2 regions of the Romboutsia sp. 1001285H_161024_C4 genome follow, and region 2 is predicted to be linked to the other one. Evidence: riboswitches for the same ligand, from Rfam matches in the RefSeq annotation. Region 2 holds a riboswitch; the other holds the start of a gene.
What was found. A riboswitch is a leader RNA that binds a small molecule or an ion and turns the genes downstream of it on or off. The one in region 2 is predicted to bind lysine.
Positions count from the first base shown of each region.

Region 1: it holds a riboswitch for lysine, as region 2 does, so the genes downstream of both, I1959_RS08445 (amino acid permease) here and nhaC (Na+/H+ antiporter NhaC) in region 2, are expected to answer to the same signal.

Region 1 is NZ_JADNAJ010000004.1:48,340-56,118, reverse strand. It holds gene I1959_RS08460 (DNA alkylation repair protein) at 1-148, shown strand, start outside; gene I1959_RS08455 (nitroreductase family protein) at 447-1,268, opposite strand; gene I1959_RS08450 (LysR family transcriptional regulator) at 1,490-2,398, shown strand; gene I1959_RS08445 (amino acid permease) at 2,443-3,909, opposite strand; lysine riboswitch at 4,186-4,356, opposite strand; gene I1959_RS08440 (cell wall-binding repeat-containing protein) at 4,547-7,114, shown strand; gene I1959_RS08435 (hypothetical protein) at 7,291-7,503, shown strand; gene I1959_RS08430 (hypothetical protein) at 7,711-7,779, shown strand, end outside.
Region 2 is NZ_JADNAJ010000002.1:498,556-506,334, reverse strand. It holds gene I1959_RS05985 (UbiD family decarboxylase) at 1-245, opposite strand, end outside; gene I1959_RS05980 (protein phosphatase 2C domain-containing protein) at 430-1,188, opposite strand; gene I1959_RS05975 (hypothetical protein) at 1,470-1,781, opposite strand; gene I1959_RS05970 (peroxiredoxin) at 1,972-3,735, shown strand; gene I1959_RS05965 (ribonuclease H family protein) at 3,769-4,377, opposite strand; lysine riboswitch at 4,587-4,759, shown strand; gene nhaC (Na+/H+ antiporter NhaC) at 4,885-6,321, shown strand; gene I1959_RS05955 (calcium/sodium antiporter) at 6,351-7,304, opposite strand; gene I1959_RS05950 (ATP-dependent DNA helicase) at 7,404-7,779, opposite strand, start outside.

The sequences.
Region 1 (7,779 bases), on a different contig from region 2:
AATATTAGTATATATAAAAAACTTTATTCCTAAAATAAATAACTGGTCTGTATGTGATAGTTTTTGTAGTGGGCTTAAAATAACCAATAAAAATAAAGAAATAGTATGGGAATTTCTAAAAAAATATAACACTAGAATATTTAAATAATAATAATCTTGATGATTTTACTTACAATAAATCTCTCCAGAAAATATGTGAATCTTTAAAGATTGACAAAGAAAGGAAAGTCTTAATAAAATCAATGAAGAGATAGTAAAAATGGGCTAATTTACCTTAACATAGCCCATTTCTATTTTTTTACATACAAGGATTTTATATTAAGAACAAAACTGTTGATAAATTATGGATATAAGATATATCAACAAGTTTGAAAATGTAGAAAAATATATTTTGAGCAACGGACGTAGTCGTTGGCGACATGAGCGAAGCGAATTTTTTATTTAGATTACTTCCAAGATATTTGTGCTTCTTTTCTTGGAGTTGTTCTTTGATATTTTACATCTGGATATCCGATAACCATGCAAGTTACAATTTTTTGATTTTCGTTCAGTCCTAAGAAGTCCATAATTTTTTTATTTCCTTCAGCAGATCTTGTAAAGAATCCACTAAAGAAAGTTCCAAGGCCTAGAGCATTAGTCATAAGTTCCATATTAGAGGAAGCTAAACTAGCATCTACAGGATTATCAGAAACTACAAGTATTACAGCAGGAGCATTGAAGAATAGACTATCCCTACCAGTAGGATTTGCTTTAAATTCTTCATACATTTTTACCCACATCTGGGCATATAGCTTTAAATTCATTGTTTCAGGTGTTAAGTTAGCAAGCATATATTTACCCATATCACTTAATCTTTCTAAAGACATTTCTTTTAAAGTTTCTATGCCATCTTTAACTACAATATAAGATACATCTTGTGCATTTCTTGCTGTTTGAGTAAATCTCCCTGCTTCTATGATTTTAGAAAGTTTTTCTATTTCTACATCCTGATTTTTAAAGTGTCTTACACTTCTTCTAAACTTGATAAAGTTTAGTAAATTATCTGCATCAATAGAGAAATCCTCTTTATTATAATCTTTAACTTCATTCATGTTATAATCATCAGTTGATACTGCATTTTTAGGGCATATTGCAATACAGTGACCACATTTAAAACAGGCTACATTTTTAATATGAGCCTTTTTATCTATAAGTTCAATATCTTTAACCATGCAATCTTTAACACATAGAGAACATCCTATACAAAGATCCTTATCTACTTTCATCATAAAAAACACTCCCTTTAATTTATATAATATCTTTCAATTTTAATTTATATGTCTTAATTATTTTGGTATACTAATAAGTAAAATTCATAAGAAAATACAAATATATTTATTAAGGATAATAGTGATTATAGCACTGTTATAACCACTATGTCTAATTTAAAATATTCATAAACATATAACTTTTAGTTATAGATTTGATAAATTATAAAAAGGAGTAGAAAATGAACCTACAACAACTAGAGTATTTCAAAACAGTCGCTGAAACCGAAAATTTTACTAAAGCTTCAAAGTTATTATTAGTTACTCAACCAGCATTAAGTAAATCAATAGCAAAGTTGGAAGGAGAACTAAAAGTCCCTTTATTTGAAAAGAGTGGCAGAAATGTCAAACTAACTAGGTTTGGGAAATTATTTTTAGTTCATGCAGAGAGAGCATTGGTAGAGATTGAAAAAGGGATAAAGGAATTAGATGAAATGGTTAGTGATACTACAGGGACAGTTTCTATTTCCTCTACATCTAGAGTAGGAGCTTATTTTATGAATTTTATAATAAGCGATTTCTTAAATGATAACCCTAATGTAAAGTTTCAATTTAACCAACAGTCTGTAACTGAAATAATAGAAGATTTAAAAAAAGGAAAAATTGATATTGGTTTCTATGATAATCATACAGAACCTATTTGGGATATTAATATAGAATCTATACCAATAAAAAAGCAAGAGTATATATTAATAGTACCAAAGAATCATAAATTAGCCGGTAGAGGAGAGGTATCTTTAAAGGAATTAGAAAATGAATCTTTTATAGCATTTTGTGAAGGTAGTAAAGATAGGATTCTTTCTTGTACTGATGCTTTAGGGTATACCCCTAAAATATCAATTCAGCCAAAAGGAGCTAATATAGGAAGTGTAATAGAAGGATTAGTATCTGCTGGAGCAGGGATTTCAGTAGTTCCTGATTCACCAACTATCAATACAAATACACTATCTAAAATAAATATTAAAGAAACTATTAAGGAAAGAATAATATATATGAGTTATTTAAAAAATTCATATATACCTCCAATAGCAAAGTTATTTAGAGATTATATATTAGAATATGTTGATAGAAATTATATAACTTCATCATAAAAAATGTAACTCCTAAGTTAAAGGAGTTACATTTTTTATGTTTATTAATTTAATTCAAGGATCTTTTTTTCTATATTATCTAAATTTTTATCTTCTCCATAAGTTAAATCAACCTTGTGAAGAGGGATAAGTTTAGTCTTGTGCTTAATTTTATAACCTATATATAAACTTAAAAATAGAGGTATACCTATATAAGAAGCTATTAAACCACTCCAGTCAATGCCATCTGGTTTAATACAAGAATAACCTTGACCTATTATTATAACTATACACATTATTAATGCTAGTATAGGTCCAAAAGGATACCATTTAGCAGTAAATTTTAAATCTTTTAAATTATTACCTTGATGAGTATATGCTTTTCTAAATCTATAATGGCATATTGCTATTCCAACCCATGCTATAAATCCAGCAAGGCCAGATGCAGCAACTAACCAAACATAAACAGTACTTTCGGCAAATACACCTGTTAAGAAACAAAAAGATGCAACTATAGTAGTTAATATTAAAGCATTTACAGGAACACCTCTTTTATTAGTCTTAGCAAATAGCTTTGGAGCAAGTCCATCCTTAGCCATAGAGTGAAGCATTCTGCTTGATGCATACATACCAGAATTTCCAGCAGATAATACAGATGTTAATATTACTGCATTCATAAGAGAAGCAGCTCCAGCTATACCTGCTTTCTCAAATACCATAGTAAATGGACTTTCAGAAACACCAGCCTGTGTAAAAGGTATTATAGCACCTAAAACTATTATCGTTCCTAAATAAAATATTAATATTCTCCAAAATATGGATTTTATAGCCCTAGGAATAGTTTTTTCTGGATTTTCACTTTCTCCAGCAGCAACTCCTATAAGTTCGGTTCCCTGAAATGAAAATCCTGCAACTAGAAAAATGGCAAAGATTGATTTTATTCCACCATGGAAAGGTCCATCTTTTATAAAATAATTATGAAATCCTATTTCATCAGAACCAATTATACCAACTATCATTAATACACCTATTATTAAAAATATAATTACAGTAACAACTTTAACACCAGCAAACCAATATTCAGACTCACCGTAGGCTTTTGATGATAGGAAGTTTAATCCGACAATTATTATTAAAAATAATAAACTCCAGTAAACTCCTGGTATGTTTGGGAACCAAAATTTCATAACTAAAGAACCTGCAACCATTTCGGCAGCTATTGTTATAGCCCAGTTGTACCAGTAATTCCATCCAAGTGCAAACCCAAGTGCTGGGTCAATAAATTTAGTAGCATAGGAACTGAAAGATCCAGAGATTGGCATAAAAGTAGCCATTTCACCTAAACTTGTTATTAAAAAATAAACCATAATGCCTACTAAAACATATGCAACTAATGCACCACCAGGTCCTGCTTGATAGATAGTATCTCCCATTGCAAGAAATATACCTGTTCCAATAGAACCACCTAGTGCTATCATGTTTAGATGTCTTGCTTTTAATCCTCTTTTTAATTCTTGATTTTGTTCACTCATTTGATTATCCTCCTTATGGTGTAAATTTTCCATAAGTAAGTAACTAAGATAATAAAATTTATCTAACAATAAAAATGCGCTTAGTTTATGTCGCTAACGACTTCGACGGTTACTCAGATATATTTTTATATTATTGAGTTATTGATATACCTTATATAAGTTATCAGTAATTTTAGGTTTACATAAGGTTTTTGTATACAAAAAAAGCCATGAGACTATACCCATGACAAAAATACGTAAATTATATACAAAAAATACAACGTACCGTACGTTTTCATTGAAAATAGCTCTCCACAAAAATGTGACAGTCTTATGCATATTTTACATAAGCCCAGTAAATAGTATCAAAGCCATTAACTATTTACTTCGGCGAAATTTCCTTTTGTATTATTTCATTGAGCTTACCTCCATAATACTACTCTTAAATTTCGCGCCTCTATCTCAGTTATCTACTTGTTGTTTTAAATTATAACCAAAACAAAAAATAAGTCAATAGAAAAGATTAGATTTTGTACAAAAACAATAAATAATAAGTTTACTAACAATAATTGCAAGTGTTAAAATAGAGTTAACATAGTTAGTAAAAATATAACAAGGAGCAAAAGCATTAAATAAAGAAAATTGAGGGGGAAAGCAAGTGACATTATTAAAAAAGAGCATAGCAAGCATAACAACACTATGTTTAATAACTATAAATCTAACTAGTTTGAGTTTTGCAAGTGAGGATATGCAAAAACAAGAATTAAAAAAAGCTATAGAAAAATCGGAACCATTTGTAGTAAGTGGTAATATAAAGGAAGAGAAAAAAGAAGGTATATCACCTCAACAAATCCTAATTAATTATTTAAGCAATGTAGAAAAAACTTCTACTTTCAAAGTCAAATCAAAAGAAGATGATAAAAATGATTCTCAGGTTATAGTAAGACTTCAACAGTATATAAATAATATACCTATCTATGGTTCAGATTTAGTAGGATGCGTAGATTATGACGGAAATATAAAATCAATTTCAGGATATATAGAGCCAACATCAAAGACATTAAAAGGATTTAACTATAATCCGACTTTAACTAAAGATGATGCACTTAAGATAGCAAAGGAAAAACTTGAACTAAAAAATGAATTAAATAAAAATGAAAAAGTAGAGTTATATTTATATAAAAGTAAAGAAGAATATAAACTTGCATACAAAGTAGATGTAAATATAATAGGAAAAACAATTTATAACAAAATTGTATTTATAGATGCTAACAGTGGAGATATAATAAATCAATACGAAAACACAAACAATATAATCAAATCAGAAAAAATTAAAGCAAAAGGTGTATTTGGAGATGAAAGAGAAATACAAGTAATACATAGACAAGGTGAAGCAGGCTTTAAAGACGGGTATTATTTTATAGATTTAAGTAGAGGATCAAAACCTATAAAAACTTTAGATATAAAAGGTCAATATTTTTATCAATATTATTATCAAAATAAAATTCCTTATGGCATGGATAATGATATAAAATATTTTAGCACAAAACTAGAAAAGAGCGATGGAAAGTTTGTAGATGCAAACTACCATGTAGGAAAAACTTACGATTTTTATTTAAATAAATACAATAGAGATGGGCTAGATGGAAAGGGAAGTAAGCCAGAATTACTTGTAAATGTAAATGAGCCAGGAAATGCATTTTCCAGTCTAGTAAATGGAGTTGATATACTAGTTTTTGGAAATGAAAACTCAACAACTTATGATTCTGCAGGATCATTAGATGTAATTGGACATGAATATACTCATTCAGTAGTAAGACATACTGCTAATTTAGATTATGTATCTCAATCAGGCGCTATAAACGAAGCATATGGAGATATTTTTGGTACTTTAGTAGAACATACTTATAAATCAAGCAAAAATTGGACTATAGGAGAAGATTTTTCAAAATATGGATACTTAAGAAGCATGAAAAACCCAGATATAGATAATGTAGATAATATGGAAATCTGTAGAAGGTCTCATGTACATAATGATAGCTGTGACAATGATTACGTACATGAAAATAGTGGTATAATAAATAAATTAGCTTACCTAATATCTGAAGGTGGAACACAATATGGTATTAATGTTAAAGGTATCGGAGAAGAAAAAATGGGTAAACTTTTCTATGATGCACTTACAGAAGGCTTATATTCTCAATCAGATTTTAATCATCTAGGAGAAGTATTATTATTAAAAGCTAAAACAGCAAGTGAAAAAGAAACAGTAGAAAATGCTCTAAAAGCTGTTGGGATAATGAAGGTAAGCTCAAATAATCCTAAAGTAGTTATAAGTAAAATGGTAGGAGAAACTAGATATGAAACATCTATAATGATAAGTCAAAAAGGTTGGGATACTTCTGATAATGTAGTATTAGTAAATTCAAGTTCTATAGCAGATGCTCTTTCAGCCACACCATTTGCAAAATCTATAAATGCTCCAATACTTCTAACACCAAATGACAGCTTATATTATAATATTGAACAAGAGATAAAGAGACTAAAAGCTAAAAATATATATATTATTGGAGGTACAAGTTCAGTATCGAATAATATAGTAAATGAGCTTGAATATGATGGATTTAAGGTAAATAGAATAAGTGGAATAGATAGATATGACACATCATTAGAAATAGCTAAAAGATTAGGTAACATATCAAATATAGCTGTTGTAAATGGAGTTAAAGGATTAGCAGATGCAGTTAGTATAGCACCTGTCGCAGCCAATAAGAATATGCCGATAATACTAACATCACAAAATGAAAATTTTGATAAAATTAATAAGTTTATTAAACAAAACAATATACAAACATCTTATGTTATAGGTGGACAAAGTACTATATCTAATGATATAACAACTAAATTACCTAACTATAAAAGAATAGGTGGAGATGATAGAAATGAAACCAATGCTTTAATTTTAGAGAACTTTTATAAAGAAAAAAATCTAGAAGACATACTTATAGCAAAAGATGGCATAAATAAACAAGATGATTTAATTGACGCCCTATCAGCAGGAGTATTAGCAGCTAAGAAAAACTCTCCAATTGTAATAGTTGGAAGTAATTTAAATTGGAAGCAAAAAGAAATTTTATCATCTAAAGAAACAAATGAAGTAACTCAAGTTGGTGGAAATGGAAATGAAAATTCATTTAGTCAAATAATTGATATATTAAACAAATAACTAAATTCTTTATAAAAAATACTAACAAGTAAAGTTAGTATTTTTTTGTTTAAAATCTAACTTATATGTTTTATATGTAAAAATATGGGAATAAAATTAATATATATGGATAGAAAGCTTAATTCAAGTAAAAAAGAAATTGAAGAATTTAAAGAATGTAGTTAGGAGATATTAAAATGAAGTTGGAAAAAGAAATAATATTAGAAGAAAGAGAAGCTAAAAAGATAGAAAGAAAATCTGAGAAATGTGATAAAAAGGAATTCGAAATTAACAGCGAAAGAAATTACAAAGAAGCACAAAAAGAAGCTAAAGCTCATCAAAAATCTATGAAAAAATTAGAAAAAGAAAAGTTTGAAGAAAAAAGGGAAGAAAGAAAAGTAAATAAATAAATTAAATAGGTATTTATAAAGGTATATAATTTAAGTATTATATGTTTATATAAGTATCTATTTAGATTATTTACTAAAACACTAACTTATTAAAGTTAGTGTTTTTTAATATATTTAAATAATAAATACAAAGATATAAAAAAAGTGGATTAATTAAAGGAATTTGTTTAAATTTGTAAAAGTATATTAATAAAGAGGTGAGTTCATATGTTTAACCAAAGTATTGTTTTAGAATTTGACAAAAGGTTAGTTTCAGAAGAAGAGATGATTGAGAAT
Region 2 (7,779 bases):
ATTTTAGAATCAGAAAATTTCTTTTCGTAGTTAGAGTAATTGTCAATAGCTATATTGTATCTACGATTTTCTATATTTTCCAATAATGTATCAACCTCTTTTTGTACGCTTAATTCATCACTACTTATGAAAAATACTATAACTAATACTATTACACCTAATACTGATAATGAAATTGTGATTATATTTTTTTTATATATATCTATAAAATCTACACATTTATAAAATAATTCTTTAAAATTCATTATCGTTTCCTTTCCTATTTAGTTTTTATGTAAATATCATTATTTATTATATCATATATGTATATCTTTAACCATATTTTATATTATTAGTAAATATATGTATTTTAATTGTTTATAAATAAAAATAAGTCAATATAATGTCTATAAAACTTTTTAAATACATAATATTGACTTATTTTTTTATTTATATTAAAAATACAATGCTTATATCATCCTGACTTTTTTGCTTGCTTAACTTACTTAGTCGCTGTTTGTAAGTTCTTTTTAGAACTTCCCTAGAAAATACACTCTTATTGTACATATATATTGTATCATTAAGGCTTTTGTACAATTCATTTTTATTGTCAAAAGACTGCTCATATCCATCTGTAAATATAATAATATTTTCTTTGTATTTATTTATTTCATCATCTATATAATACATAATATTTTTATATGAATCTATTCTTCCTAAAGAATCAACTGTATCACTTTTTCTAGTTTCTAATACTTCTTTAAACTCAGTATCATCTTTTATTATAATATTTCCATCTCCTATTTTTAAATATAGCCTAAATCTATTAGTTACCAACACTGCTATTAATGTTGTAGAATATTTTATATATTCTGTTTTAAAAACTAATGGATGAAATCTTTCAAAATCTAACTTAACTAAATCCATCCATTTTGATTGAATTTCCATTTGTATTTTTTTTTCTTCTAGCATATTAACTAAATCTTTTGTATCTAAATCTGCCAAATCTTTAAGCATGCCTACTGCAATATTACAAGCTATTTTAGCTCCTCTATCACTATATTTGAAAAAATCATTACTATGGCCATCAGACACAGCAAAAACTATTCCTTTATCAAAAAAATCGAAATCTAAATAATCTTGAGATTTCGATTTTTTTAATATATTTTTATAACCAGTTACCATTTCTGAAAATATATTGTATTCCATAAGCAACCTCTCCTATAATTGTTCTTAATTATCTTTTATTATAGGTTTTATATATTTATAACTAAAATTTTATTTTCTTAAGTAAAATTTTAACTTTATTTAAGTGACTTTATCTATTACCGAAAAGTTCTTTTTTGCTACCGTGTAAAGTAGTATCATTACTTTTTAACCTATTACTATAAGTTCAATAATTATGCATAATTTATAAATAGATATAATAATTAATAAGCAAAAAAGACACCATAGTTTATTTTATTGTGCCTTTTTAAATCATTTTAATATTAAGATATTTTTCTTTTTGCTTTAACAACTTCTTTTGTATTTCCTCTTTTAATATTTTTACTCTTGCTAACTTTAGTCTTTTGTATATGTTTTTTATTTTTAAATATTCTATTGTAGTCTACAACTACTAACATAACTGTTAAACATAAAGTTAATCCTGTAAATAACATAAAGTAATATTCTAACCCTATAAACACTCCCATAATAGCATTTAACAGTATAAGTCCAAATGTTATAACAAAAGATATAATAGATGATAGAACTAAAACCTTAAATATACTTTCTATCTTTCTTAGGATAGATTTCAACATTCTCACCCCGTATAATAACAAATCTTTACATTTATCTATCTTTAAATATATCAAATATGCACATAAATAGCAATTCTTATTAGTTATTTTTCTAAAAGTATTTACAATTATATTTTCTTCGTAACAATATCACCCCTTAATTAATAAAATATAATTAGGTTATAATTTTATTAATTAAGGGGTGATATATATGCCATGCCTTCCAAGTTTAGGATCGAAAGCTCCTGATTTTAAGGCTAACACAACATTTGGGCCTATAAAATTATCTGATTATAATGGTAAATGGGTAGTTTTATTTTCTCATCCTGGAGATTTTACTCCAGTATGCACTACAGAATTTCTATGCTTTGCTAAATACCATAATGAATTTAAAAAAAGAAACACAGAATTAATAGGCCTAAGTGTTGACAGTAATGCGTCTCATCTAGCTTGGATGTATAATATATTTACTATGACAGGTATTGATATTCCTTTTCCAGTTATAGATGATAATGATAAATATGTAGCTAAGCTATACGGTATGATTTCAGAACAAATGAGTAATACTTCTACAGTACGATCTGTTTTTATAATAGATGATAAACAAATACTCAGAACTATACTTTACTATCCTCTCACAACTGGTAGAAATATTCCTGAGATTTTAAGAATTATAGAAGCACTTCAAACTAGTGATAAAGATAAAGTAGTAACTCCTGCTAACTGGTTTCCTGGTATGCCAGTCATAACACCATCTCCTAAAACTTATAAAGAGTTAAAAAATAAAATTAAAAACTGTGAGAAAGAATATGCGTATATGGACTGGTATCTTTGCTTTATGCCTGATAAGGATAGACCAACTATTAATGTAAAACATAATAAAGATGTATTTATAAAATCTAAAAATACTAAAAAGTGCCAAAGACCTGAAATAACAGACCCAGATAAACAGCCTGCTATAAGTTGTCCTGATGTTAGTCCAATAGTCATGGAGTATGTATTTGGTAATCCTGGAAACGTAGATCCTAATCTACTTGATGCTGTAATCTATGCATTCGTAGAAATTAATGAAAATGGAACATTACGAGTTCCTACCCCTAATTATTTAAATCAACTTATAAGTCTTAAAAATATTAAGCCTACTTTAAAAGTTATTGCTGCCATTGGTGGATGGGGAGTTGAAGGTTTTTCTGATGCTGCTTTAACTCCTGCATCTAGATATGCATTTGCTAGAGAAGCAAATAAGCTTATAAAGCAATATAATTTAGATGGTATTGATATTGACTGGGAATATCCTGGAAGTAGTGGTGCGGGTATAAAATCTAGACCTGAAGATAAAGAAAATTTTACACTTTTACTAACCGCTCTAAGAGATGTTATAGGAGATAATAAGTGGTTAAGTGTTGCTGGTACTGGAGATATTGGTTATATAAATAGAAGTGCTGAAATATCTAAAATAGCTCCTTTAATAAACTATTTTAATCTAATGAGTTATGATTTTACAGCTGGAGAAACAGGTGAGAATGCTAAGAAACATCATGCTAATTTATATCCTTCTAATTTATCTTTAAGAGGATATAGTGTAGATTCTATGGTACAAAATTTAATAAATGCCGGTATGCCTCGTGAAAAAATACTACTTGGGGTTCCTTTTTATGGTAGACTTGGAGCTGCAATTACAAGATCATATGATCAACTTAGAAGGGATTATATAAATAAAAATGGTCATACAGTAATGTTTGATAGAGATGCTAAAGTACCTTATCTAGTAAAAGATGGAGAGTTCTCAATGTCTTATGAGGATACCCTTTCTATTTATATAAAAGCTCTATATGTATTAGATAATTGTCTTGGTGGTATTTTTTCTTGGACATCGACATATGACCAGGCAAATATTTTGGCAAAAGCTATGTATGATGGTATAAATAGACCTTCTTTTGTTTTAGCTGAATTAGAGGATTTTGGATTAAGTTAAAAATAAAGTCTTGCAAAATACTTTGCAAGACTTTTATATTCCTATAGCTTTCTTTGCTAATTTATCAGCTTCATCGTTATATTTATTACCACTATGTGCTTTTACTTTTACAAACTCAACATTTAACTTATCTTTTATATTATCATAAAATTTCTTATATTTAGTAGTTCCTTCTTTATTAGTTTTCCATAATCCTAAGCACCATTTCTCTATTCCTTCATAATCAAAATGTAAAATCAAATTATTTATGTTATTATCTATACAATAATTCATCGCAATCTTTGCAGCTTCTATTTCACCTGCGACATTTCTCATTCCAACTAAATCTTTATCATTTCCTTTTTTGCTATAAGTTTTTATAACTTCTTCATTTTTTATTATAACTACCCCTGAACCATATTCTCTTATTGAATGTTCATAACTACCATCAACATAAGCTTTTACAAGTTCTTTTCCCTCTTGTATTTTTACACCACTTTCACCATATATATATGATTTTGCTTCCTCTATCGTAGTAAAACTTTTATACTCAGCGCCTGAAAAACCATTTATTTGTTCCTTACATTCATTCCATGTATTATATATACCATTGTTTCTTCCTTTTCTTACTGCATAAAACTTAACCTTAGCCAAATTTTTCACTTCCTTTCGTATAACTATTTATATAAAATTTATATTTTTCTAAATCATACATTTAATAATTATTCTATAGTAAAATAAGTAGTTTTTAAAGACTTATTATTTTACATATTATTGTGAAAATTTTCTTAAATTTTTTATTCCTAAATATTTCATGCTTTATTTTTTTTTAATTTATGGTATAATCTTTATTATCAAATAAATCGAATATAACTATTGGTAGAGGTCGCATTGTTAAATAGTAGTTTTGTGGAGGTAAGCACGAAGAAGCAAAATAAAAGGTAACTATGCCGAAATATATAAGGGAAGCTTTAAACTTATATATTGGGGTTATGCAAAATATGTATAACACTGTCACATTTATATGTGGAGTGCTATCTTTAGATTAAGCGTATTTTTAATTGTACGGTTGAATGCTTAAGTCTAGGATAATATCTTTACACCTAGACTTTTTTTATTATCTCTTTTCTCCTTAACGTTATATTCGGTATAAATTTTAGGAGGACTTTTATGACAAAAAAGGTTAAAAAACAAGCAACTTTATTTGATGCATTACTGTGTGTTTCTGTTTTAGTTGCAGTTTTAGTGACATGTTTAGTGTTTTTAAGAAAGTATGAAATATCTGCTCATATACCACTTATAATAGGAGCTACATTTGCAAGTGGTGTTGCAGTTTTTAGATTAGGTTTTACTTGGAAGGAATTAGAAGAAGGTATACTATCTACTATAAATACGACAATGCAATCAATACTTATACTTTTAGTAGTTGGTATGATAATAGGTACTTGGATAGCTGGTGGTATAGTTCCTGCTATGATATATTGGGGTCTTAAAATATTATCACCTGGAATATTCTTAGTGGCAACTACTTTAATCTGCGCTATAGTATCTATTTCTACTGGTTCATCTTGGACAACAGCTGGTACTGTAGGTATAGCTCTTTTAGGTATTGGTAGTGCCTTAGGTATACCTGGTAAAATAGTTGCAGGTGCTATAATATCTGGTGCTTATTTCGGGGATAAGATGTCTCCTTTATCTGATACAACAAACTTAGCTCCTGCTATGGCTGGTTCTACTTTATTTGATCATATAAAACATATGGTATATACAGCTGGTCCTGCTCTTTTAATATCACTTGTATTATACGGTATAATAGGAATGAAATATGCAGGTTCTGAAATGGATATATCTCAAATAAATCAAATTCAAAATGCTTTATTAAGTAATTACAATACATTATCTCCATTTTTACTTTTAGTTCCTTGTGCTGTTATAGCAATGGTTATATTTAAAGTCCCTACAATACCAGCACTTATAGGTGGTGTTATATTAGGTGGCGTTTGTGCAGTAGTATTTCAAGGTGCATCTATAGCTGATATACTTGTAGTTGCTAAGTCTGGTTATGTTTCATCTACTGGAATGAAGTTTGTTGATGATCTTCTTACTAGAGGTGGACTTGACAGTATGTTAGGGACAGTATCATTAATACTTTGTGCTTTAACTGTAGGTGGGGTATTAGAAAAAACTGGTATGTTACAAGTTATAGCACAGTCTATACTAAAATTTGCAAAAGGTACTTTTGGACTTATAGCTGCTACAATATTTACTTGTATCGGTACTAACTTAGCAGTTGCAGACCAATATTTAGCCATAGTTATACCAGGAAGTATGTATAAGGATGCATTTATAAGACAAGGTTTATCTCCTAAGAATCTTTCTCGTGCTTTAGAAGATAGTGCCACTATAACGTCTCCACTTATTCCTTGGAATACTTGTGGAGCATATATGTCAGCAACACTTGGAATTGGATCTTTCGTATTTTTACCATATGCATTCTTTAACTTAATTTGTCCTTTAATATCATTATTCTATGGATTAACAGGATTAACAATAGAAAAACTTTCTGATGAAGATTTAATAGAAGAATTTGAAAACGGAATAGCTTAAAATAAAAAAGAGTCTTTAAAGACTCTTTTTTATTTTCTTATTATTATAAATGTCATATATAATATATACATTATAACTAATAATATACCTTCTTTTTTATTTATACGTTGCTTAGTTCCTGCAAATATATATGTTAATATTGTTATTATTATCATAATCATCATATCAACAAACACTATACTATGAACTTGTATATTGCTTATAAATGAGGATATACCTAAAACAAATAATATATTAAACAGATTCGAACCAACTACATTACCTATAGCTATATCACTTTCACCTTTTCTAGCCGCAACTATACTCGTTACGAACTCCGGAAGAGATGTTCCTATAGATACTATAGTTAAGCCTACTAGATTTTCACTCATCCCCCAAGCTAAAGCAATATTACTTGCGCTATCTACAACAAACTGACCACCTACTATTATTCCAATTATACCAAGGATACTCATTAGTATACTTTTACTCATAGGTATGCTCTCATCAGCTTGATCTATTTCCATTTCCTCTTTAGATGTTATGGCCATCTCTACTAAATAATACATAAATATACCAAATAAAGTTAGTAGCATCAGCCCATCTGCTCTTGTTAAAGCATTTTGAGTATACCCTTGAAACTTTATATCGTGAGATAATATAGATAGTACTATAGTTGCAAGTACTGCAAATGGAAATTCTTTAATTATAGTGCTCTTTTGTACCTTTATAGGATTTATTATTGCTACGACTCCCAAAACACATAAAAAGTTAAATATATTAGACCCTACTACATTGGCTATAGCCATATCATTACTTCCTTTTAATGCTGCTGTTATACTTACTGCAGCTTCTGGTGCACTAGTACCAAAAGCAACTATAGTAAGCCCAATTATAAGTGTTGGGACCTTTAATGTTTTTGCTATAGATGATGAGCCAACTACAAATACATCTGCTCCTTTTATAAGAATTAAAAAACCTATTATAAGTAATATATAACTCATATTTACATCCTTTCTTTTAACTACTTTATAAGATTTATTTTTTCTTAAATATCTAATCTTATTCAATAATTAAAATATAGGTAAAGTCTTTTTATAATCTCATACCTTAGATTTTAATTTGATTTTTTCTTTTGGTATAGTGTATCTATGATTAAAATACTTTATATTTAATTTATCATGATTATTTGAAGTAACTCTGCACTTTATATATCTTTGATTCATTTGCTCAACTACAAACTGTTCTATATCTTTTATGTCATCTATATCTGTAATTGTTAGTAAGTTCCTAACATCTACTAATACCTCTCTCATAACCTGCTTTCTACATATATTTAGATGATTATTAGTATAGTATTGTATATTATTTTTGCTAACTATATTTATTTTACAACCATGAAGATCTCTCTCTAATTTTTTTAAAGTATGCCCATTAGTTCCTATGTCAAAGATTATAAAACATCCATAATCATATTTG